Regions from separate parts of the Hoeflea sp. 108 genome, predicted to be linked through region 2. Evidence: predicted binding sites of a transcription regulator. Region 2 holds the regulator's gene; each other region holds the start of a gene.
What was found. Region 2 encodes LexA, which represses DNA repair genes until DNA is damaged. Its sites were predicted from a motif close to TGTTCNNNNTGTGTTCNG; they were not measured.

Region 1 (7,716 bases), 2.5 Mb from region 2:
GCAGCCTCGAAGTCGTAGGGCACGGCGTGCAGTCCCACCGCCCATCCGCGGGCAAGCCTGTCGATGATCGCGTAACGCGCGTGCGGGCTGCCCGCCTCCATCACATGCGCGACGGGCGTCGTGTCGCGATATCCCGGCATGCCGACGCTGCCGGGATTGACGACCAGCACGCCCCTTGACGTGGCAATGCGCGGAATGTGGGTGTGGGCGCACAGCACCAGGCTCGCCTTGCCGATGCCCGCAAGCCGGGTGCCGATGGCGTCCGCCGTGTCCAGCGTCGGGCGGCCGGAGCTGACATCCTCGAGAAGATATTCGAGGTCGCCGCCTGCCGGGCTGCCATGGCAGGCGAACACTTCTCCACCGGCGAGTTCCAGCGTCCCCGGCAGGCTGGCGATCCAGTCCAGGTGCGCGCTGGTCAGGTGCGGCCTCGCGAAGGCATCCGAAAAGCCAGTGTCTCCTGCGAGCAATTGCCGCTCGTGGTTGCCAGCAATCGTGGGGCAGTCGAGCGCGATCTGCATGTCGGCGCTGCGGGCCGGGTCGAAAGGCCCTGACACGAGATCGCCGAGATTGACGATGAGGTCGGGTGCGGAAGCGCGGATGTGGGCTACCACCGCTTCGAGCGCCAGCGCGTTTCCATGAACATCTGCGATTGCCGCAATCCGCATCGGAGCCCCCTGTTGCGCTGGCCAAGACGCTGGTGCAAGCCTGCGTCGGCTGCAAACATCTCTCCTGCTTGTTCGTGCGCCAGATTTCGGCGTTGCACAATGTCAAGGCATGGCATTTGTAAGCCGGCGGACACGTTGGAAACGCTTTTTCAACGGCTTGGACCAAACAATGAGCCTGTTTCGCGCCGAATGAGATGTTGCATCGCAGCAGATGTTTGTTAACTTCGTTGCATTGCATGACGAGCCACACTGCCGGCTCGCCTCCCGAATGGCCCGCTAGGGGACAGCATGTTTTACCAGCTCTATGAATCGACCCACGCGGCCCTCCAGCCGGCGCGAGCCTATGCCGATGCAGTGAAGTTGTTCTATTCCAACCCGCTGAACCCCTTCTCGCACATGCCGCTGGGCCGCTCCGTGGCGGCCATGGCCGAGCTGTTCGAGCGCACGACCAGGCGTTACGGCAAGCCCGCCTTCGGCCTCGACAAGACGGTGGTAGACTTCAAGCAGGTTGCGGTGACCGAGCGTGTTGTCTGGTCCCGCCCCTTCTGCAACCTGATCCGTTTCGAGCGCGCCATGCTCGAGGGCAGCCGCCCGAGCCCCCGGCTTTTGATCGTGGCGCCGATGTCGGGCCACTATGCGACGCTGCTGCGCGGCACGGTAGAGGCGATGCTGCCTCATGCCGACGTCTACATCACCGATTGGACCGACGCCCGCATGGTGCCGCTGGCCGAGGGCAAGTTCGACCTCGACGACTACATCGACTACGTCATCGACATGCTGCATGCGCTGGGGCCGGACACCCATGTGATGGGCGTGTGCCAGCCTTCGGTGCCGGTGCTGGCGGCGGTTGCCATCATGGAGGCGCGCGGCGACCGCTTTGCACCCGCAAGCATGACGCTGATGGGCGGGCCGATCGACACGCGCCGCAACCCCACCGCCGTCAACCAGCTTGCCGAGCAGAAGTCGCTCGACTGGTTCCGCGACAATGTCGTCATGCAGGTGCCGTGGCCGGCGCCCGGCTTTGGCCGCGATGTCTATCCGGGCTTCCTGCAGCTGTCGGGTTTCATGAGCATGAACCTCGACCGGCATATCATCGCCCACAAGGACTTCTTCATGCACCTGGTGAAGAACGACGGCGACGGCGCCGAGAAGCATCGCGACTTCTACGACGAATATCTGGCGGTGATGGACCTGACCGCCGAGTTCTACCTTCAGACCGTGGACACCGTGTTCATTCGCCATGCGCTGCCCAAGGGCGAGATGACCCACCGCGGCGAGCCGGTCGATCTCACCGCCATCCGCAACGTGGCGCTGTTCACGGTCGAAGGCGAGAATGACGACATCTCCGGCCTCGGCCAGACGCAGGCGGCGCACGACCTCTGCACCAACATCCCGCAAGAGATGAAGGCGCATTACATGCAGCCGGCCGTCGGCCATTACGGCGTCTTCAACGGCTCGCGCTTCCGCGCCGAGATCGTGCCGCGCATCGCCGACTTCATGGCGAGCCACGGTACTGCTTCGCGCAAGGGTGCCAAGCCGCGGCTGGTGCGCTCGGCCAAGGGCTGAGCCGTCGGGGCTTGCCCGATGGACTGTTGCGCCCAAAGTGCTTTCAAAGGGTTGCACCTTTGCGTGCAGCCCTTTTTCGTTTCAGCGTTGGTCTTTGGGGCGGATTCGCCGGCCGGCCAGGGAACGCGTGCTTGGCGCTCACGTTGCCGAGCAGCCTCTCTCCTCGGCGTCGCCAGCCTGTCCACCGGCAACGCCGGACACAGCCCTTTTTCAGGACAGGCGCGGGAAGCGGTGCCGATCCAGGGGAGTATTTCGTGAGCGCGGGTTTTTCCACAAGGTCGGTGCTCCCGGCGAACCGTCCGGGTGTGGCAGTCCGCGACGACCTTGGCGTCCCAGGCGGCGGGTGTAGGGCAAGCGATCAGCTAACTAGCTGAATATGTATAATTTTCCGGACGGCCATCGTGAGTGTTGGCCGACCTGTCGGCCCGGTGCTGTTGCACAATAGTCGCGGCGAGCCGCCCGGCGGTAACCATAACTCCAGTCTCTGGCCGGCTTTCATTGACTCGACAGGCCTCCCGATCTTAACGTTTTATTAACGATGTAAAGGGGCGGGCGGGGCAGATGATTTCCGCAGCAGGCGTACGGTACGCGGCGGGGCGAGCCGGTGTGGTTCTGGGGCTGATGGCAGGCGTCGTCCTGTCTTCGGGTGCCGCTTTCGCCGGTTCGCAGCCGATGGTCACCGGCGGGCTGACCTCGCAGCCGATCGGCCACTACGATTTCTGCCGCCTCAACCCCAGCGAGTGCTCGATCAAGCAGCGCGATCCCGGCCCCGAGCAGCTGAGCGGTGCCCTGTGGCGCAAGATCGTCGCCATCAACGTGTCGGTCAATGCGGCGGTCAAGCCGATGAACGACATCGACATCTACGGTCGTGACGAGGTCTGGGCCTATCCCGACAAGGGCGTCGGCGACTGCGAGGACTATGTGCTGGAAAAGCGGCGCATGCTGAACCGCGAAGGCGTGTCGCTGGCCAATCTGCTGATTACCGTGGTGCGCAAGCCCGACGGCGAAGGCCATGCGGTGCTGACCGTCAGAACCTCGCAGGGCGAGTTCATCCTCGATAACCTGACTGACGCCGTGCGCCCCTGGGACGAGACCGGCTACAACTACCTCAAGCGCCAGTCGACTGAAAACACCGGCCGCTGGGTCTCGATCCGCGAAGGCCAGACCACGCTGGTCGGCTCCGTCCGCTAGGGATTGTCTCGAAGACCGGAACGATTTCCGTAGGCACGCTTGCGCGCTGGCGCAGCTCGGAGCTTGGCGTGTCAGCGACGATGCGCCCAACGCGCCAAGATCAACCTTACGTCCCACAGCCGCAGACCGGATCGGTCATGCAGACAGACGGTGGCGCCTCACGTGCCGCCCACCGATGCCTACGCCGCCTGGGCCATGCGCTCGGACGAGATGCGGTAGGAAATCGCCTCGGCGAGATGGATGCGGCCAACGGTTTCGCTGGCGTCGAGGTCGGCGAGGGTGCGCGCGACCTTGAGCACGCGGTGGTAGGCGCGGGCGGAAAAGCCGAGCTTTTCGCTGGCGTCCCGCAGCAGCGCGAGCCCGCCCGCGTCGGGCACGGCGATGTCCTCGACGATCCCGGCCGAGCATTGGGCGTTGGTCGTGGCGCCGGCGATGCCCAGGCCCTCGAGCCGCTCGCGCTGGATCTTGCGGGCGCGAGCGACGCGTGCTGCGACATCGGCGCTCGCTTCGGAATTGCCGGTGCGGATCAAATCCACAGCCGACACCGCCGGCACCTCGATGCGCAGGTCGATGCGGTCGAGCAGCGGCCCCGAAATACGCGCCTGATAGTCCGACTGGCAGCGCGGGCCACGCAGGCAGCGGTAACCGGGTTCGCCGGCCATGCCGCACCGGCACGGATTCATGGCGGCGACGAGCTGAATGCGGGCCGGATAGGTGACGCGGTGGTTGACGCGCGCGATCATGCATTCGCCGGTTTCCAGCGGCTGCCGCAATGAATCGAGCACCTGCGGTGAAAACTCGGGAAGCTCGTCGAGGAACAGCACGCCATGGTGGGCGAGCGAGACCTCGCCGGGCCGGGCCTTGAGCCCGCCGCCGACCATCGCTGCCATCGAGGCCGAATGATGCGGCGCGCGGAACGGCCGCCGGTCGGTCAGCCGGCCCTCGGCCAGCTCGCCGCCAATGGAGGCGATCATCGAGACCTCGAGCAGCTCCTTGGGGGCGAGAGGCGGCAGGATCGAGGGCAGGCGCGCCGCCAGCATCGACTTGCCGGCGCCGGGCGGGCCGACGAACAGAAGGTTGTGCCCGCCGGCCGCAGCCACCTCGAGCGCCCGCTTGGCGCTCTCCTGGCCCTTAATGTCGGCGAGGTCGGGCAGGCCGGCACTAGGTGCGCGGATGCCGGGTTCGGGCCGCGACAAAACCTGCGTGCCCCGGAAATGATTGGCGATGGCAATAAGGCTGCGCGGCGCAAGAATATCGATGTCGGCACCGGCCCAGGCGGCCTCGGGTCCGCAGCCGGCGGGACAGATCAGCCCCATGCCCTCGGCATTTGCCCCGATCGCGGCTGGCAGGGCGCCGGCCACTGAGGCAATGGTGCCGTCGAGCGACAATTCGCCGAGCACGACATAGGCGGCGAGCGCGTCGCCGGGCACGGCACCCAGCGCCGCCATCAGCCCGAGAGCAATCGGCAGATCATAATGGCTGCCCTCCTTGGGGAGGTCGGCCGGGGCGAGATTGACAGTCACTTTCTTGGCCGGCATCGCTAGGCCCGAGGCGTGAAGCGCTGCCTGCACCCGCTCTCGGCTTTCAGCGACAGCCTTGTCGGGCAGGCCGACGATCGAGATACCGACCTTGCCCGGCGCCACCATCACCTGCACATCGACGGGAACCGCCTCGATGCCCTGGAATGCAACAGTACGCACATGCGAAACCATGCCGCCCCCTTGCGCCGGTCATCATCCCTAGCCGGCGCGGTCAGGTCGTCATCGACCTTGCTGGAGACAAGCATAGATTGCAGGGGTGCGCAAGAACAATTAGGGAACATCTGCGCCGTCGTGGCTACTCGATACCGCGCCGGGTGGTCACTTCAGGTGACGGGGCAGGCCTCCAAGGCCGATCTATTGCCGGTCAATACCTCTGGCGCGAGCGCGAGTTTCCGCAGTGGGATCGCGAGGCGGGTCAGGAGGCTATTGAAGCGCTTATTGGACCCGAAGGTTGTAGCTCGACACACGCTGAAACCAATTGGCCGATCCTGTTTGGGTGCGTCGGCTCTTGCGCTTCCCAGCCAGCGGGAGAGCGCGGCGTCCTTTTGGCTACCAGAGCCAGATCGGCCGCTCGGCGACGATAAAGAGTGTGCCCCACCAAAGGCAGGTGAACACAAGGGATGCTATTGCCGCCGGACGTACCCTCGGCAGCGCTTCAGTTGGCAGAACAGACATTTCATTTACGCCCAGTTAACCCCACGTCAGGCAATAACCAAAAGTTGCGACGTGTTGCACTCGGCAATCTGGTGTAGATGCTTTGGTCTATATCACCTGATATGTATTGGGGGAGAGATTTCCACAGAGTTCTGCCGCTGGGGCGTCTGCCTAGACCATTCGATCTAGCTCGATGCAGGGCGAGGCGCGGCTGGCCTCGGCGCCATGCCTTGATAGAAAATGTTAAGTGCTCGTGCGCGAATATATCGATGGAAGACAGTAGATCTTCATGGGGGCGATCTTGGTCAGGCGACAGATCGGACGATTGGGCAGCGCGCGCAGGCGCTCGGCCGACCGCATCGCTGAACTCGAGGCGAAGCTTGAGGCGCAGGCGGCGCTGATCCGCGAACAGGCAGTCTCGTTGGCGCATTCGCAGAAGATCTTCGACCGCTCGTCAGCCGCCGCCCGCATCGGCGTGTGGCAATGCAACCTTGCCGACGAGGCCCTGCACTGGACCGATGTCGTTTACGACATCTTTGACCTGCCGCGCGGCTCGGCGGTCGATCGCAGACAGACACTTCAATGCTACACTGCCGAGTCCGTGGCGGAGCTGCACGCCCGGCGCAGCAGGGCCATCGCCGAACGCACCGGCTTCAGCCTCGATGCCGAGATCGTTACGGTGAAGGGCAATCGCCGCTGGATACGGATCACCGCAACCGTCGAATGCGAAGATGGGGTCGCCGTGCGCATCTTCGGCATGAAGCAGGACATCACCGAGGAGAAAATCCTCGGCGACCAGACACGCTATCTCGCCGAGTTCGACGTCATGACCGGCCTCGCCAACCGAAGCCAGTTCCAGTCGAGGCTGGCCGGGCTGACCGCCAGCCAGCCCGACTGCCCTGCCCCGGCGGCGCTGCTGCTTGTCGATCTCGATGGCTTCAAGCAGGTTAATGACAGCTTTGGCCATGCCGTGGGCGACGAATGCCTCAGGCAGGTGTCCCGGCGTCTCGAAGATGCTTGCGCCGGCATGGAACTTGTTGCCCGGATCGGCGGCGACGAGTTTGCCGTGCTGACAGGTCCGGATCTCGATCTGGCCTCGATCTCCGAGCTCGCCCGCCAGATCATCGACAGGCTTGGCAAGCCCCTCGACTATCGCGGCAATTCCCTGAAGCTTGGCGCTTCGGTCGGCATCGCCCTGATCGAGGGCGCGACGCTGCCCGAATTGCTGGTCAGCGCCGACACCGCGCTTTATGCCGCCAAGGCTGCGGGCCGGAACACCTTCCGCATCTTCAAGCCCGATAGCCTCGCAAGCCTGCCCAATCCGCGCGCTGCGTGAGCAGCACCATGCCAAGGCTTGTTCTGGACCCGCTGGCCTGCTAGTTCGCCATCACAGTATTTGCAGGGCACGCGAGCAATCGCGACATCGACATGGGCACCACCAAGTCCGCAGACAGATAGGCCGCAACAACACCCGATACGTTGTTGCGGCGCCCTGCCCCCTCATCCAGACATGCGAAGTGGCAGATCGCCGCCATATGAAATTCATTTGAGCGGATGCTTTGTCATGCCCAATCGAAATTTTTCCACCTGGGGCCATTCCCTACCCGCGGCGCTACTGTTGATGGCGCCTTTCGACATCCTGGCCTCGCTGGCTATGGACATCTATCTGCCGGTCGTGCCGGCGATGCCCGCAATGCTCAGCACGACACCTGACGTGGTCCAGCTGACGCTGAGCCTCTACATGATCGTGCTCGGGCTGGGCCAGGTCGTTTTCGGCCCGGTCTCCGATCGTATCGGCCGCCGCCCGGTGCTGATATCGGGCGCAGTCCTGTTCGCCGTTGCTTCGTTGTTGCTTGCCGTCACCACGTCGGCGCAGCTGTTCGTTGCCCTGCGTGTCGTCCAGGCTTTGGGCGCATCGGCGGCGCTTGTCGCCACCTTCGCCACCGTGCGCGACGTTTATGCCGAGCGACCGGAGGGCGCGGTCATCTACAGCCTGTTCAGCGCCATGCTGGCCTGCGTGCCGGCACTCGGTCCGATCGCAGGCGCGCTGATTGCCGAAAGTCTTGGCTGGCAGGCGATCTTCGCCGTGCTCGGCATCC
Region 2 (7,716 bases):
GCGCGATCCAGCCGACGGTGCGGGCGAGCGCGAACAGCACGGTAAACATGGTGGTGGGGAAGCCCAGCGCCTTCAGCGTGATGCCCGAATAGAAATCGATGTTCGGGTAGAGCTTCTTCTCGATAAAGTATTCGTCGGTCAGCGCGATGCGCTCGAGCTCCATCGCCACATCAAGCGTCGGATCGTCCTTGATGCCGAGTTCGCCGAGCACTTCATGCGTGGTCTTCTGCATGATCTTGGCGCGCGGATCGTAGTGCTTGTAGACGCGGTGGCCGAAGCCCATCAGGCGGAACGGATCGTTCTTGTCCTTGGCGCGGGCGATGAATTCGGGGATGCGATCGACGGTGCCGATCTCGGCCAGCATGTTGAGGGCGGCTTCGTTGGCGCCGCCATGTGCCGGGCCCCACAGGCAGGCGATGCCGGCGGCGATGCAGGCGAACGGATTGGCGCCCGACGAACCGGCGAGACGCACGGTCGAGGTCGAGGCGTTCTGCTCATGGTCGGCGTGCAGGATGAAGATGCGGTCCATGGCGCGGGCCAGAACCGGGTTCACCTTGTACTCCTCGCACGGCACGGCAAAGCACATGTGCAGGAAGTTGGCAGCGAAGTTCAGCTCGTTCTTCGGGTAAACGAAGGGCTGGCCGATATGGTATTTGTAGGCCATGGCGGCGATCGTCGGCATCTTGGCGATCAGGCGGATCGAGGCGACCATGCGCTGATGCGGGTCGGAGATGTCGGTCGAGTCGTGGTAGAAGGCAGAGAGCGCGCCGACGACGCCGCACATGACGGCCATAGGGTGCGCGTCGCGGCGGAAGCCGGTGAAGAAGCGCGACATCTGCTCGTGCACCATGGTGTGGCGCGTGACGCGATAGTCGAAGTCGTCCTTCTGGGCCTTGGTCGGCAGCTCGCCGTAAAGCAGCAGGTAGCAGACCTCGAGGAAGTCGCCGTGCTCGGCGAGCTGGTCGATGGGGTAGCCGCGGTGCAGAAGCACGCCGGCGTCGCCGTCGATGAAGGTGATCTGCGACTCGCAGCTCGCCGTCGACGTGAAGCCCGGGTCATAGGTGAAGGCGCCTGTCGTGCCGTAGAGGGATGCGATGTCGATCACATCCGGCCCGACCGTTCCGCCTCGGACCTTGAACTCGTGAGTCTGGCCGCGGAATTCAAGTTTGGCGGTCGAATCTGTCATCGCATTCTCCTTAGTGCTCAGCCGCCGCAAGACGGCGAAATTTCAACAAGCAAACCCTTTGCCCGGAACGCTTGAACTTGCCTTCCAGCTTCCCCGCTGCTGTCAAATTGGCTTGTTGCCGCAATGTTGCACCGCAATAGCCTCATTTCAATGCAAAACTAGGAAAGCACTGCTGACCTAATCGATTTGATCGGAAATGCGGCTCAGACTTTCGTCGCGCCCCAGAACCTCCAGAACATCGAACACCCCAGGAGAGGTGCTCTTACCCGTCAGGGCGGCACGCAACGGCTGTGCCACGGCGCCCAGCTTCACATTTTCGCGTGTTGCGAACTCGCGGACGGCAGCTTCGGCGGAAGCTGCACTCCAGCCTGAGTCGACGGAGCTGAGTGCCCCATGCACACCTTTGAGGATGGCCTTTGCCGCGTCGTTGAGCAGGGTCGCTGCCTTCTCGTCGAGCGGCAGCGGACGCTGAGCAAACAGGAAGGCTGCGCCATCGGCGAGCTCGATGAGTGTCTTTGCGCGCTCCTTCAGGCCGGGCATCGCCGCGAGCAGCTGCGCTTTCGTCTTGTCGTTGAGTCCGTCGGCCACGGTCGCGCCGTTGGGCAGATAGGGCAGAGTGGCCACGAAGATGTCGAGCAGCTTGGCGTCGTCCATCTGGCGCATATGGACGCCGTTCAGCGCTTCCAGCTTGGCGAAGTCGAAGCGGGCAGCACCCTTGTTGACGTCCTCGATCTCGAACCAGGCGATCATGTTTTCAATGCTCATCACCTCGTCGTCGCCGTGGCTCCAGCCGAGACGGGCGAGATAGTTGAGCAGCGCCTCGGGCAGGTAGCCCATGCCGCGATAGGCATCGACACCGAGCGCGCCGTGACGCTTGGACAGCTTGGCGCCGTCGGCGCCATGGATCAGCGGAATGTGCGACATCACAGGCACGTCCCAGCCCATGGCGTCATAGATGACGGTCTGGCGCGCGGCATTGGTAAGGTGATCGTCCCCGCGGATGATGTGGGTCACGCCCATGTCATGGTCGTCGACGACGACCGCATGCATGTAGGTCGGCACGCCGTCCGAACGCAGAATGATGAAATCGTCGAGATCCTTGTTGGGGAAGCGAACGTCACCCTGCACGCGGTCGCGCACCAGCGTCTCGCCTTCCTGCGGCGCCTTGATGCGGATGACCGGTTTCACGCCTTCAGGCGCCTCGGAAGCATCGCGGTCGCGCCAGCGTCCGTCATAGCGCGGCGGGCGGCCTTCGGCGCGGGCCTTTTCACGCATCTCGTCGAGCTCGGTCGGCGTGGTGTAGCAATAATAGGCCTTGCCCATGCGAACGAGTTCCTCGGCCACTTCGCGGTGGCGCGGGGCGCGCTCGAACTGCGAGATGGGCGCACCTTCCCAGGTGAGTCCCAGCCAGGTCAGGCCCTCGAGGATCGCGGCGGTTGCAGCATCGGTCGAGCGTTCGCGGTCGGTATCCTCGATGCGCAGCAGCATCTTGCCGCCGGTGTGGTGGGCATAGAGCCAGTTGAACAGGGCGGTACGCGCACCACCGATATGCAGATAGCCGGTGGGCGAGGGGGCGAAGCGGGTGACGACGGACATAGCAGATTCCAAGGAAGCATGGCGTCGCCCGGCCGGAGGACCGGCGGCGCATGGTGTTTCGGTGGCGTTGATGTAGCATAGAAGGTCAGGGGCGCAAGAGGCAGGCCCGATGGGCGACCGGGTGCGGGAGGGGCAGGCCGGAGAAAGTCCGGCGGTGGAGGTCAGCGAGCGCGACTTGCTGAACCGTCCGGCTGCGCTTCCGACTTTGATCCCAGCGCCCGAACGACTGCCCGACGCGCCCGGCAATGCCGCGGAAGCCACGGCCCCAACCCTCTTCGGGGACGTCTCGGATCGTCTGTGGCTGGCTGGATCGGATCTGGCCAGGAGGCTGCGAACCGCTCGGGTTCAGCTTGCCGTCGAGGCCGAGCTCGAACGCGGTGCGGCATTCATGCTGGTCCCGGTCTTCCTCGCCCTGGGCGCGTTGATCTATTTCAACCTGCGCAATGAGCCCGAGCTGCTGCCTCTCGTGGCGGCGTTCGGGCTCATGCTTGCGCTTTGCGTGCTGGCCCGGTCGCGCAGGATCGTCCATCTCGGACTAGCGGCCTGGGCCTGCATGGCGCTCGGCCTGGTCGCCGCCAAGGTTGAAACCATGAGGATGGCTACAAAGATGCTCGGCGCCGAGGTTTCGACCACCCTGAGCGGGAGGGTGGTGGACATCGACCATCTCGACAAGGGGCGTCTGCGCCTTACCATCGATGTGGCTACGACCGCGAGACCCAGGCTGCGTTTTGCCCCCGATAGGGTAAGGCTCGTCGCCCGCCAAGCGCCTGAAGGTCTGGTCGCCGGCTCGACGGTGCAGGGCTACGCCAGGCTCATGCCGCCATCGGGGCCGGTGCGCCCCGGCAGCTACGACTTTTCCTTCGAGAGCTATTTCGACGGCATCGGCGCAAGCGGGTTCTTCATGAAGGGGCCAGATCTGGCGGCCTCGACGACAGAGCAGACGCCAACTCAAAGTATGTTGGCCTGGGTGGCGAATGCCCGTGACCGAGTTGCTGAGCGCATCCGCCAGCGTATTGGCGGTGCCGAAGGCGAGATCGCGGCAGCACTTGTGGTCGGCGTGCGTGGCGGCATCCCCGAAGATGTCAATGAGGCTCTCCGCCGAACAGGGCTCTATCACATCATCTCGATCTCCGGCCTGCATATGGCGATGGTTGCCGGCACGGTGATGTTCCTTATGCGTCTTGGCTTTGCCGCCTTCCCGGATTTCGCATCGCGGCATCCCGTCAAGAAATACGCCGCCGTCGTCGCCCTGGTCGGCATTGCCGCCTATCTGTTCATCTCGGGCGGAGAGGTGGCGGCCCAGCGCAGCTTCGTCATGCTGGCCGTGATGTTGACTGCGGTGCTGTTTGATCGTGCTGCGCTGACGATGCGCAATCTCGCCATTTCCGCCATCATCGTCATTCTGGTGTCGCCGCATGAGGTGGTCGGTCCGAGCTTCCAGATGTCGTTTGCCGCCACCGCAGCACTCGTCGGGGCCTATGGCTGGTGGTCCGAGCGCCGTGAGGAGCAGGCACAGCCTGTTGGCGAGATGACATTGTGGTCGCGTGCCTGGCACTGGGGGCGCAACGCCACAGTCGGCCTTGTCGCTACCTCCATCATCGCCGGTGTCGCCACGGCAGTGTTCGGCGCCTGGCATTTCCAGCGTGTGTCGCCGCTCAGCCTCGTCGCCAATCTGGCGGTCATGCCTGTCGTATCGGTGCTGGTGATGCCGTTCGCGGTGTTCGCCAGCCTAGCCATGCCCTTCGGACTGGATGGGCCGTTCCTCGATGTCATGGGCGCCGGTTTGCGCGTCATGATCGCCATGGCCGAATGGATTTCCGACCGCTCGCCGCTGGACGCCGTCGGGCTGGTATCGACCTGGTCGGTCGTGCTGGTGACAATAGCCCTTGTCGTCGCTGCGACGGCGACGACCTGGCTGCGCCTTGCCGCAGTGCCATTCGTCGTGGCCGGCGTGCTCGTCATCGGCGTCGCGCCGTCGCCGGATGTGCTCGTGGCCGAAGATGGACGCCTCGTCGGCGTCGCCACCGACGATGGCAAGCTCGCGGTCAACAGGCCAAGGCCAAACCAGTTCACGTCAGACAACTGGATGCGGGCGTTGGCGGTGGAAGAGCTTAGCAAGCCGTCGCAGGATGCAGAGAAGACCAGAGGGACCGCAGCTCCGGCGGCCGATGGCCCACGCTTTGGGGCCGCGCCGCAGAGCCTTCCTGCGAATGGTCGGGCCAAAGGCCTTGCGCCAGCTGAGGACGCCGTCAAAACCGTCGCCGGCGCAAGTGCCTTCCACTGCTCCGCGGGTTTGTGCACGCTTCGACATCAATCCGGCGCGACGGTTGTCCACGCGTCCAATGCTGCTGCGGCGTGGCAAGTCTGCCGAACGGCTGCACTCGTCGTCATCGACGATGCGACTGCTGGAGATGTCTGTGGCGGGCAGGTCGCAACCGTAGTGACCAAGCGCGATCTGGCGCGTCTGGGCAGCGCCGCGGTCTATCTGACGCCAGTCGTGGCGGGCGGCGCGTCGGTGCTATCGGTCGAATATGCCATCACCGAGCCCTACCGGCCATGGCATGCGCACCGCCAATTTTCCCGCGAGGCGAGGGGACTTGCACCCAATCGCCAAGAGGCGGTGAGAAAACAGCCAGACAACGCGACGACCGAATAGCCCACCGCAGGCAAGCGTGCCATATGCGGCAAGCTCGAAACTGCGGTCTATACGGCCTCGAAGCATCTCAAGACTACCATCGCCATTTCCGCTCTCCTCGGATTGCGGCCACGCTCAATGTCTTTGCTCTTACACAACTTGAGACGGAAAACGCTTCGTCTTCTGGGAGTTGCCCTAGTAGCGGCGGATCAGCCCGACGAGCTTGCCCTGCACCTTGACCCTGTCTGGCCCGAAGATGCGGGTCTCATAGGCGGGATTGGCTGCCTCCAGAGCGATCGAGGCGCCCTTGCGGCGGAAACGTTTCAGCGTCGCCTCCTCGTCGTCGACGAGGGCCACGACGATCTCGCCGGGGCTCGCGGTACTGGCATTCCGGATGATGACAGTGTCGCCGTCGAAAATGCCGGCCTCGATCATCGAGTCGCCTTTGACCTCAAGCGCATAGTGCTCGCCGCCCATGATCATGTCTGGCGGCACCGAAATGGTGTGTGTCCGGTGCTGGATCGCGTCGATCGGCACACCCGCAGCGATCCGTCCCATGACTGGAATGGCAATGGCGGACACGGCATCGTCGTCGTTGCTTGCAGCGGCCGGGCGCGACGGCTCGGGCTTGCGGCCAAGCGACCCTTCGATGACGCTTGGCGAGAACTTCCTGGCAGCGTTGAGACCGGGCGCAATCGAGTCGGGCAGGCGCAGCACTTCGAGCGCTCGTGCCCTGTTGGGCAGGCGGCGGATGAAGCCGCGTTCCTCGAGTGCGGTGATCAGGCGATGGATGCCGGACTTGGAGGCGAGGTCGAGCGCTTCCTTCATTTCATCGAAGGATGGAGGGATGCCCGCCTCCTTCAACCGCTCATGGATGAACAGCAGAAGCTCATGTTGTTTGCGCGTCAGCATCGCCGCCCCCAAGGAATCGCGAGAAAAACAAACCCGGAACAAACACTATCTGTTCCAGTTGTGTTCCGCAACTGTTTAAATTTCGTGAAGGTTATCGGCGGGATTGTTCAGCGCAGCATCAGCACGCGGCAGGCACTGCCGGATTCGGCCGGTTCCGCAAAGGGGCCGCGGATAACAGCGCAATTGGCGTCGGCCAGCGTCCGGAGCATGGACGAATCCTGCACCGTAAACGGCGTGACGACGAGCCCATCAAGGGTCTGGCGTGCGACAGCGCGGACAAAATCCTGACGCAGATCGTTGGCCGGCATCGGCGTATCGAGCACACCGTCCCTGATGTCGGCGACGTGAGAGCGTCCGCCCAATTTTGCCAGCAGCGGCTTCAGGAAGATGTGCGAGCAGATGAGGCTCGCGACCGGATTGCCGGGCAGGCCGACGCAGCGCGTCGCGCCGAGGCGACCAAACATCAGCGGTTTGCCGGGGCGCATGGCGATCTTCCAGAACGAAAGATCCATGCCGAGGCCGGTTAACACGCGATGCACTAGGTCGTGGTCGCCGACGGACGCACCGCCCAGTGTGACGATGACATCGGCCTTGGCGTCGAGTGCTTTCTGGACCAACCCCGAGATGGCGTCCGTGCTGTCGGCGGCTATGCCGAGGTCGAGCACACGAGCGCCGATCGAGCGGGCAATTGCAGCGACGCCATAGGCGTTGGACGAGATGATCTGGTCGGGGCCGGGCGTGCTACCCGGCAGCAGAAGCTCGTCGCCGGTGGCGATGATCGCGACCAGTGGTGCGCGCACCACCTGGACGTCGGGGTGATTGGCGGAGGCGATCAGCGAGAGGGCTGCCGGATCGAGCAGGCGGCCGGCGTCGAGGATGAGGTCGCCTTCGCTGAAATCGAGGCCGCTGAGGCGAATGTTGCGGCCGGGATCTGTCGGTTCCAGCACTTCGACCGCACCATTGCCGAGATCACGCGCGTTTTCCTGGATCACCACGGTGTCCGCCCCCGCGGGAACCGGCGCTCCGGTGAAGATGCGCACTGCCTGTCCCGTACTGACGGTCCCGGTGAATTGTCGTCCCGCCGGGGCCTGGCCGATGACTGAAAGTTTCGCCGGAAGCGTGGCGATGTCTGCTGCCCTGACAGCATAGCCGTCCATGGCGGAGGCGTCGAAAGGCGGCTGGGTGCGCAAGGCGTACAGCGGTGCCGCCAGAACGCGGTCGGCTGCCTCGTGCAGGGTAACCCGATCCGTGCCGGTGGGTGCGGCACCTTCAAGCAGGCGTTCGAGAGCCTCGGTGACCGGCAGCAGTGCCATCTATTCTGTCGCCTTGAAGTCGCCCGACTTGCCGCCGGTCTTTTCGATCAGCCGGATGCCTGAAATCACCATGC
Region 3 (7,716 bases), 350 kb from region 2:
CCAACGGTGTCTATGGCGACCACAAGGCCGCGATCGAGAAGGCCAAGGCCGTCGGCGCCATCGTCATCTTCGTCTCCGACCCGCTCAGCCTCACCGTCACCGACGCGCCTGCCAGCCTCGGCGCCGACATCGCTGTCGGAACGATGCAGCGCTTCGGCGTGCCAATGGGCTTCGGCGGCCCGCACGCTGCCTATTGCGCCGTTTCCGACAAGCTGACCCGCCTGATGCCGGGCCGCCTCGTCGGCCAGTCGGTCGACAGCAAGGGCCGTCCCGGCTACCGCCTGGCGCTGCAGACGCGTGAGCAGCACATCCGCCGCGACAAGGCGACGTCGAACATCTGCACGGCGCAGGCCCTGCTCGCCAACATGGCCGCATCCTTCGCCATCTGGCACGGCCCGGCCGGACTGCAGGCGATTGCCGAGCGCATCCATGGCCTGGCCAGCCGTCTGGCTGAAGGCCTGAAGGCTGCTGGCGTGACCGTCTCTGGCACTGAGCGTTTCGACGCGGTGACCGTCGAAGCCAAGGGCAAAGCCGAAGCGATAGCAACCGAAGCCGAGAATATCGGCCGCCTGCTGCGCGTCATCGACGCCGACCACGTGTCGGTCGCCTTCGACGAGACCTCGACCGAAGCTGACCTCGAGGCCGTTGCCGCCCTGTTCGGCGCCAAGGCACCGAAGGACGCTAAGCGCACCCTGCCCGGCAAGCCGCGCGGCAAGGACTTCCTGACCCAGCCGGTGTTCCACGAAAACCGCTCGGAAACGGAAATGATGCGCTTCCTGCGCAGGCTCGCCGACAAGGACCTGGCGCTCGACCGCGCCATGATCCCGCTCGGCTCCTGCACCATGAAGCTCAACGCAGCCGCCGAGATGATGCCGGTCAGCTGGCCGACGGTCGCCAACCTCCATCCCTTCGCGCCGACGAGCCATTCGCTCGGCTATCGCGCGATGACCGACGACCTCGAGGCATGGCTGTGCGAAATCACCGGCTTCGACGCCGTCAGCCTGCAGCCGAACGCCGGCAGCCAGGGTGAATATGCCGGCTTGCTGGCGATCCGCCGCTATCACCACTCGCGTGGCGAGACGCAGCGCAACATCTGCCTGATCCCGTCCTCGGCGCATGGCACCAACCCGGCAAGTGCTGCGATGGCAGGCATGGAAGTGGTGGTCGTGCACTGCCTCGAAGACGGCGACATCGACGTCACCGACCTCAAGGTCAAGGCCGAGCAGCACGCCGACAAGCTGGCTGCGCTGATGTTCACCTACCCCTCGACGCATGGCGTGTTCGAGGAAGGCGCCCGCGATATCTGCGAGATCGTGCACGCCCACGGTGGCCAGGTCTATTTCGACGGCGCCAACCTGAACGCGATGGTCGCACTTTCGCGGCCCGCCGACATCGGCGCCGACGTCTGCCACATGAACCTGCACAAGACGTTCTGCATTCCGCACGGCGGCGGCGGCCCCGGCGTCGGCCCGATCGGTGTGAAGGCGCATCTTGCGCCCTTCGTGCCGGGCCATGTCGAAGCCGGCAGCGACCATGCGGTCTCGGCTGCTCCCTTCGGCAGCGCCTCGATCCTGCCGATCACCTGGATGTACATCCGGATGATGGGCGCTTCGGGCCTGAAGCAGGCGACCGAGCAGGCGATCCTCAACGCCAACTACATCGCGACCAAGCTCGAAGCGCACTATCCGGTGCTGTTCAAGGGCAAGAATGGTCGCGTGGCGCATGAGTGCATCCTCGACACCCGCGTGCTCAAGGAGCGTGCAGGCATCTCTGTCGAGGACATCGCCAAGCGCCTGATCGACTACGGCTTCCATGCGCCAACCATGTCGTGGCCGGTTGCCGGCACGCTGATGGTCGAGCCGACCGAATCCGAGCCGAAGCGCGAGATCGACCGCTTCATCGAGGCGATGGCGGCGATCGCGGCAGAAGCTGCCAAGGTCGAAAAGGGCGAATGGCCTAGGGATGACAATCCGCTGATCAACGCCCCGCACACGGCAACCGAGACGCTAGCAGGCGAATGGAAGCACCCCTATTCGCGTCTCGAAGCGGCCTACCCCGGCGGCGATCCCGACACGACTGCCAAGTACTGGTCTCCAGTGTCGCGCATCGACAACGTCGCCGGTGACCGCAACCTGGTCTGCTCGTGCCCGCCGCTGACGGAATATCTCGGCGCCGCCGAGTAATTTCGACGGCAAACACTTTATCGGCGGCGTTCCTCACGGGCGCCGCCGATTTGATTCATGACGTTGCCGGACAGGTTTTGGACGGGACACGATCGGCGGCGGCTCAGCGCAAACATCTATGATCAATGCGGCCGCAGCCTGCGCCTTCCAGGTCGTTAGGCCTAAGCCAGCCTGTCGGAACTGCCCCATCGCAGACCGGCGATCTGGCAGCCCCCCCGGGGTTGGTCCGACTGTGATCCCAAGTGGGACGGAGAACACTTGGCTCTCCGACGAGAAAACAGCCTTAGGCGAACAAAAGTTCCGGCTCGCGGTAACCTTCACTGTCGGCGGTCTCGGCTGTTGCAACGCGGTTGCGGCCGGCGCGTTTTGCAGCGTAGAGCGCCGCGTCTGCGCCAAGCAGCATCTGCTCAACCGTCCGCATCTCGCCGTCGCCGAAACAGACGCCGACGCTGACCGTGCTGCGGAGCGGGCCGAGCTTGGTGCCGACGACCTCTGCGCCGAAGGACGCGCCGACCTTGCGGAGGATTTCGTAGGCCTCCAGCGCGCTCATTCCGGACATGACGATCGCGAACTCCTCGCCACCAAGCCTGAAGACCTCGACGTCGTCATTCGCGTAGCGCCTGACGACATCGGCGAAACGCTGCAAAACCCGGTCGCCCACGGCATGGCCGAAAACATCATTGGTGCGCTTGAAGTGGTCGAGGTCGACCATGGCCAGCGCCATGTGCTGCCCAAAGCTGGTGTCACCATGCAGCGAATTGAGTGCCCGGCGGTTCATCAACCCCGTCAGCGGATCGGTTAGCGTTTCCTCGGTCAGCCTGCTCTGGGTGCGCAGATGATGGAAAGAGATCGTGAGTGCCCCAAGGGCCGTCATGCAGGCGACGACGACGACAGTGTTCACGTCCTCGGCCCAGTTATGAGGCACGCTGCCAAGTGTCCATTGCTTCTGCTGGATGATGACGAAGGCACACAGTGCGAAGGATATGGCGCTGCTGCCGGTGAGCAGCGACACCGGCGCGAGCACGCGGCGGTCGACATCCTTGCAGGTCCAGAATGCGGTCGCCGTCATGATCAGGATACCAGTGACCGCCGAATAGGCGATGATAAAGCCGATGCCATCAAGGCCGAACGCTGTCACCACGACCGTCAGCGCGATGATCGCAGCGATCGGCAGCGCCGCGGGTTTCGACCAGCCACGCTCGATGTATTGGTCGGCGGCAGCGAAGACGACAAAGAAGCCGGCGACGAGCAACGCCAGCATTGCCGGCCCGAGCCAGGGTGAGGCATCGCGTCCGTAAAGCCAAAAGGCGATGACATGGGTGACGAGAAGTAGTATTCCGACCGCCATCGTGAGAACGAAACGGGACTGACGCGCCGTCAGCCAGATCGCGACGAGCGTTCCGCTCAGACACGCACCGGACAGGGCCGTGGCGAGCAACAAGGAACCGAAGTCAAGCACGGGGGCGCGGCCTTCCTGATGTCCGAATGTTCGGGCAGCAGTTATTGGGCAATACAGGTTAGCCGCAACCTTACAAACCCGCTTCCGTCGCCGCCCAACCGCGGCGATTTCGGATAGCGTTTACGAATGGTTGCACCCTCACGGCCAATTCGGACATATCGAACGGGCCGGGGACGAACAGATCAGGAACTATTGCCAGACCGTCAAAACTGGCAAACTCGACCAAGTGATTCGCAGCTCGGAAAAATCGTATTGAGCATGGACGACAACAGCGACCTTTTCGGCAATCTCGGCAATCAGCCCGCACGTCCCGTGTCCCGTCCGGCCGACCCGCTGGTCGCAGCCGCTGCGGCGGCAAAGCGCCCTGCTCCGGTCAAGGATGCCAGCGACAGCTACAGCGCGGCCGACATCGAGGTTCTCGAAGGGCTGGAGCCGGTGCGTCGCCGTCCGGGCATGTATATCGGCGGCACCGACGAAAAGGCGCTGCACCATCTTTTCGCTGAGGTCATCGACAACTCGATGGACGAGGCCGTGGCCGGCCACGCGACCTTCATTGAGGTCGAGCTCGACGCCGAGGGCTTTCTCACGGTCACCGACAACGGCCGCGGCATCCCCGTCGATCCGCATCCGAAGTTCAAGGACAAGTCGGCGCTCGAGGTCATCATGACCACGCTGCATGCCGGCGGCAAGTTCGATTCCAAGGTCTACGAAACCTCGGGCGGTCTGCACGGCGTCGGCGTCTCCGTGGTCAACGCGCTGTCCGACCAACTCGAAGTCGAGGTGGCGCGCAACCGCAAACTGTTCCGTCAGCGTTTTTCGCGCGGCGTCCCGCAGGGCGGATTGGAAAGTCTCGGCGACGTCCAAAACAGGCGCGGCACCAAAGTACGCTTCCACCCCGATCCCGACATTTTCGGCAAGGGTGCGCATTTCGAGCCGGCCCGCATCTGCAAGATGGCCCGCTCCAAGGCCTATCTGTTCGGTGGCGTCGAAATCCGCTGGAGCTGCGATCCGGCACTCATCAAGGAAAAGGACGAAACGCCGACCAAAGCGGTGTTCCATTTCCCCGGTGGCCTCGGCGACTATCTCAAGGCTTCTCTCGGCAACGAGATGCAGGTCACGCGCGAGATCTTCGCGGGCAAGAGCGACAAGCAGAGCGGCCACGGTTCGGTCGAATGGGCCGTCACCTGGTTTGGCGGCGACGGTTTCGTCAATTCCTACTGCAACACCATCCCGACCGGCGACGGCGGCACCCATGAGATGGGCTTCCGCAACGTGCTGACGCGCGGCCTGCGCGCCTATGCCGACCTCGTTGGCAACAAGCGCGCCTCGATCGTCACCAGTGAAGACGTGATGATCTCGGCAGCCGGCATGCTGTCGGTGTTCATCCGCGAGCCTGAGTTCGTCGGCCAGACCAAGGACAAGCTGGCGACAGTCGAGGCCATGCGCATCGTCGAGACAGCGCTCCGCGATCCGTTCGACCACTGGCTTGCCGACAATCCCCAGGAAGCCTCGAAGCTGCTCGACTGGGTGATCGCGCGCGCCGACGAGCGCGTGCGCCGCCGCCAGGAAAAGGAAGTGTCGCGCAAGAGCGCCGTGCGCAAGCTGCGCCTGCCCGGCAAGCTGGCCGACTGTACACAGAACGCGGCAGCGGGCGCAGAGCTGTTCATCGTCGAGGGTGACTCGGCAGGCGGATCGGCCAAGCAGGCGCGCGACCGCTCGATGCAGGCGATCCTGCCGCTGCGTGGCAAGATCCTCAACGTCGCCAGCGCCGGCAACGACAAGCTGGCGTCCAACCAGCTGATCGGCGACCTGATCCAGGCGCTGGGCTGCGGCACGCGCTCGAAATACCGCGAAGAAGACCTGCGCTACGACCGCGTCATCATCATGACCGACGCCGACGTCGACGGTGCCCACATCGCCTCGCTGCTGATCACCTTCTTCTATCAGGAGATGCCCGAGCTGGTCCGTGGCGGACACCTCTATATGGCGGTGCCGCCGCTCTATTCGATCCGCCAGGGCGGCAAGGTGGCTTACGCCCGCGACGACGCCCATAAGGACGAATTGCTGAAGACCGAATTCACCGGGCGCGGCAAGGTCGAGATCGGCCGTTTCAAGGGCCTTGGCGAGATGATGGCCTCGCAGCTCAAGGAAACGACGATGGACCCGAAGAAGCGCACGCTGCTGCAGGTCGAGGTCAATGAAAGCGAAGACGACACCAAGAATGCCGTCGATGCACTGATGGGCACCAAGCCGGAATTGCGCTTCCGCTTCATCCAGGAACGCGCCGAGTTTGCAGCTGCGGACGCTCTCGATATCTGATCGAGGGCGAACCGTCCGTCGTCAGGCGGCCGCTATCGCCAAGGCGTGACCCCTGGCGTTTTCGCGCAGGGCGTCGAGATGGATCGACTTGACCAGGCTGGCCAGTTCGCCTTCCGCACCCTGGCCGCCAAGCTCTTTCAGCATCAGCCAACTGACTTCCTGTGCACCGGCAACGCGGCGGCCGTTGGCTACCTCGCGCCAGACTTTCAGCGCGCGCAAGATGATCGCGTGCGTCGCGTCGGCCAGGCCGGCGGCGCGGAACAATGCCGTCAGGGCGACGTCCTGCCCGCTCGAGAGCAGCGCCCTCACCCGCTGTTCATCGCGTCCGGTGAGCACAACCAGCGCCGCACCAAAGAAATCGACCTTGCCGTGCGCCAGCACACGGATGATGAAGCTCGCGGTCAGATCGCCGCGCAGGCGCAGATGTTCGACCAGTGCCGCCTGCTCCTTGGCACTTGTACCTTCGATCAGGGTCAGCGAAGCCTTGACGCAGGCGTCGCGCATCACCCGGTCGGCGCGGGCAGTGCCCATCAGCGCCATGACCAGCGGCGACGCCTTGAGCGCCTCACCCAGCTTGACCAGCAGCAGGTGCCGACAATCGGACGGCAGGCGCGGATCGGCGACAAGCGCCTCGCGCAGGCTTGCGTCATGGCCGAAGCGCTCGGCCATGCGGCGGAAGCTCAGCGAGGCGATTTCGGCACCATAGTTGCGGACCAGGGTCACGCAAGCCCTGGCTTCCCCCACCTCGGCGATGGCCGCCGCGAGCGACATGGAGACGTAAGGTCGGTCGGCAATGAGGTTCTGGACCGCCGGCGAACCGGCAGCGACACGATCGATCAGGTCGGAATCGGTAAGCAGCGGCGACCGCGCCAACACCATGGCGGCAACATCAGGCTGGTCGGAAGCAAGTGCCGATATGATCTGCAGGGGCGCGTTGGCGCTCATCGACAGTGCTTCGGCGAGCGCCTGACGAACCTTCGGCGATGGATCGTCAAGCAGCAACGTGAGGGCGGCCTCGGCGGCACAGCGGTCCTCGAACGGCAGTTCGCGCCCCACATAAGCGCTGGCAAGCGCAGCGGCGGCAGCGGCGCGTTCGCCCACCTTCGCCGTATCGATCCATTTGAGGAAATGCGAAACGACCATCCGCTCTTCTTCACCCCCGGCAGCATGTGCCCCAACCCAGCATGACCCTAGGAACAAAAGGTTTACGAACGGTTCACCATATCCGTTAACCCGCTTGCCGGCTGTCGTGGCAGCGCCTATCAAGCCGATGATAACAGGAGGATGTGTCGATGGCCGGTCTCTATCTCGAGGAATTCAAAGTCGGCCAACTCATCCGCCACCAACTCACCAAGACCGTCACCGAGAGCGACAACATGCTGTTCTCGACGATGACGCTGAACGCCCAGCCACTGCACATCGATTTCGATTTCGCCGCCAAGAGCGAATGGGGCAAGCCGCTGGTCAATTCGCTGTTCACGCTCGGTCTGATGATCGGCATTTCGGTGCACGACACCACGCTTGGCACCACCATCGGCAATCTCGGTATGACCGAGACGATCTTCCCTCACCCGGTCTTCCACGGCGACACCATCCGCGTCGAGACCGAGGTGCTTTCGGTGCGCGAATCGAAGTCCAAGACCGATCGCGGCATCGTCGAATTCGAACATCGCGCCTACAATCAGGACGGTGCCCTGGTTGCCAAGTGCCGGCGGCAGGCCATGATGAAGAAGGCTGCCTGATGCGGTCGCTGCT

Region 1: B015_RS0125465 (YifB family Mg chelatase-like AAA ATPase) is a predicted target of LexA. The motif match lies at 5,226-5,243, and genes of this name have one in related genera.
Region 3: parE (DNA topoisomerase IV subunit B) is a predicted target of LexA. The motif match lies at 3,816-3,833, and genes of this name have one in related genera.

What each region holds. Positions count from the first base shown of each region.
Region 1 covers NZ_KB890024.1:5,118,767-5,126,482, forward strand. Annotated here, with positions in the region: gene B015_RS0125450 (metallophosphoesterase family protein) at 1-665, opposite strand, end outside; gene B015_RS0125455 (polyhydroxyalkanoate depolymerase) at 954-2,231, shown strand; gene B015_RS0125460 (transglutaminase-like cysteine peptidase) at 2,853-3,422, shown strand; gene B015_RS0125465 (YifB family Mg chelatase-like AAA ATPase) at 3,602-5,134, opposite strand; gene B015_RS0125470 (sensor domain-containing diguanylate cyclase) at 5,907-6,953, shown strand; gene cml (CmlA/FloR family chloramphenicol efflux MFS transporter) at 7,182-7,716, shown strand, end outside.
Region 2 covers NZ_KB890024.1:2,597,773-2,605,488, reverse strand. Annotated here, with positions in the region: gene gltA (citrate synthase) at 1-1,186, opposite strand, end outside; gene gltX (glutamate--tRNA ligase) at 1,364-2,782, opposite strand; gene B015_RS0112780 (ComEC/Rec2 family competence protein) at 2,892-5,438, shown strand; gene lexA (transcriptional repressor LexA) at 5,613-6,329, opposite strand; gene glp (gephyrin-like molybdotransferase Glp) at 6,437-7,642, opposite strand; gene moaC (cyclic pyranopterin monophosphate synthase MoaC) at 7,643-7,716, opposite strand, start outside.
Region 3 covers NZ_KB890024.1:2,250,058-2,257,773, reverse strand. Annotated here, with positions in the region: gene gcvP (aminomethyl-transferring glycine dehydrogenase) at 1-2,183, shown strand, start outside; gene B015_RS0111035 (GGDEF domain-containing protein) at 2,467-3,642, opposite strand; gene parE (DNA topoisomerase IV subunit B) at 3,901-5,961, shown strand; gene B015_RS0111025 (DUF2336 domain-containing protein) at 5,983-7,104, opposite strand; gene B015_RS0111020 (MaoC family dehydratase) at 7,254-7,703, shown strand; gene B015_RS0111015 (CoA ester lyase) at 7,703-7,716, shown strand, end outside.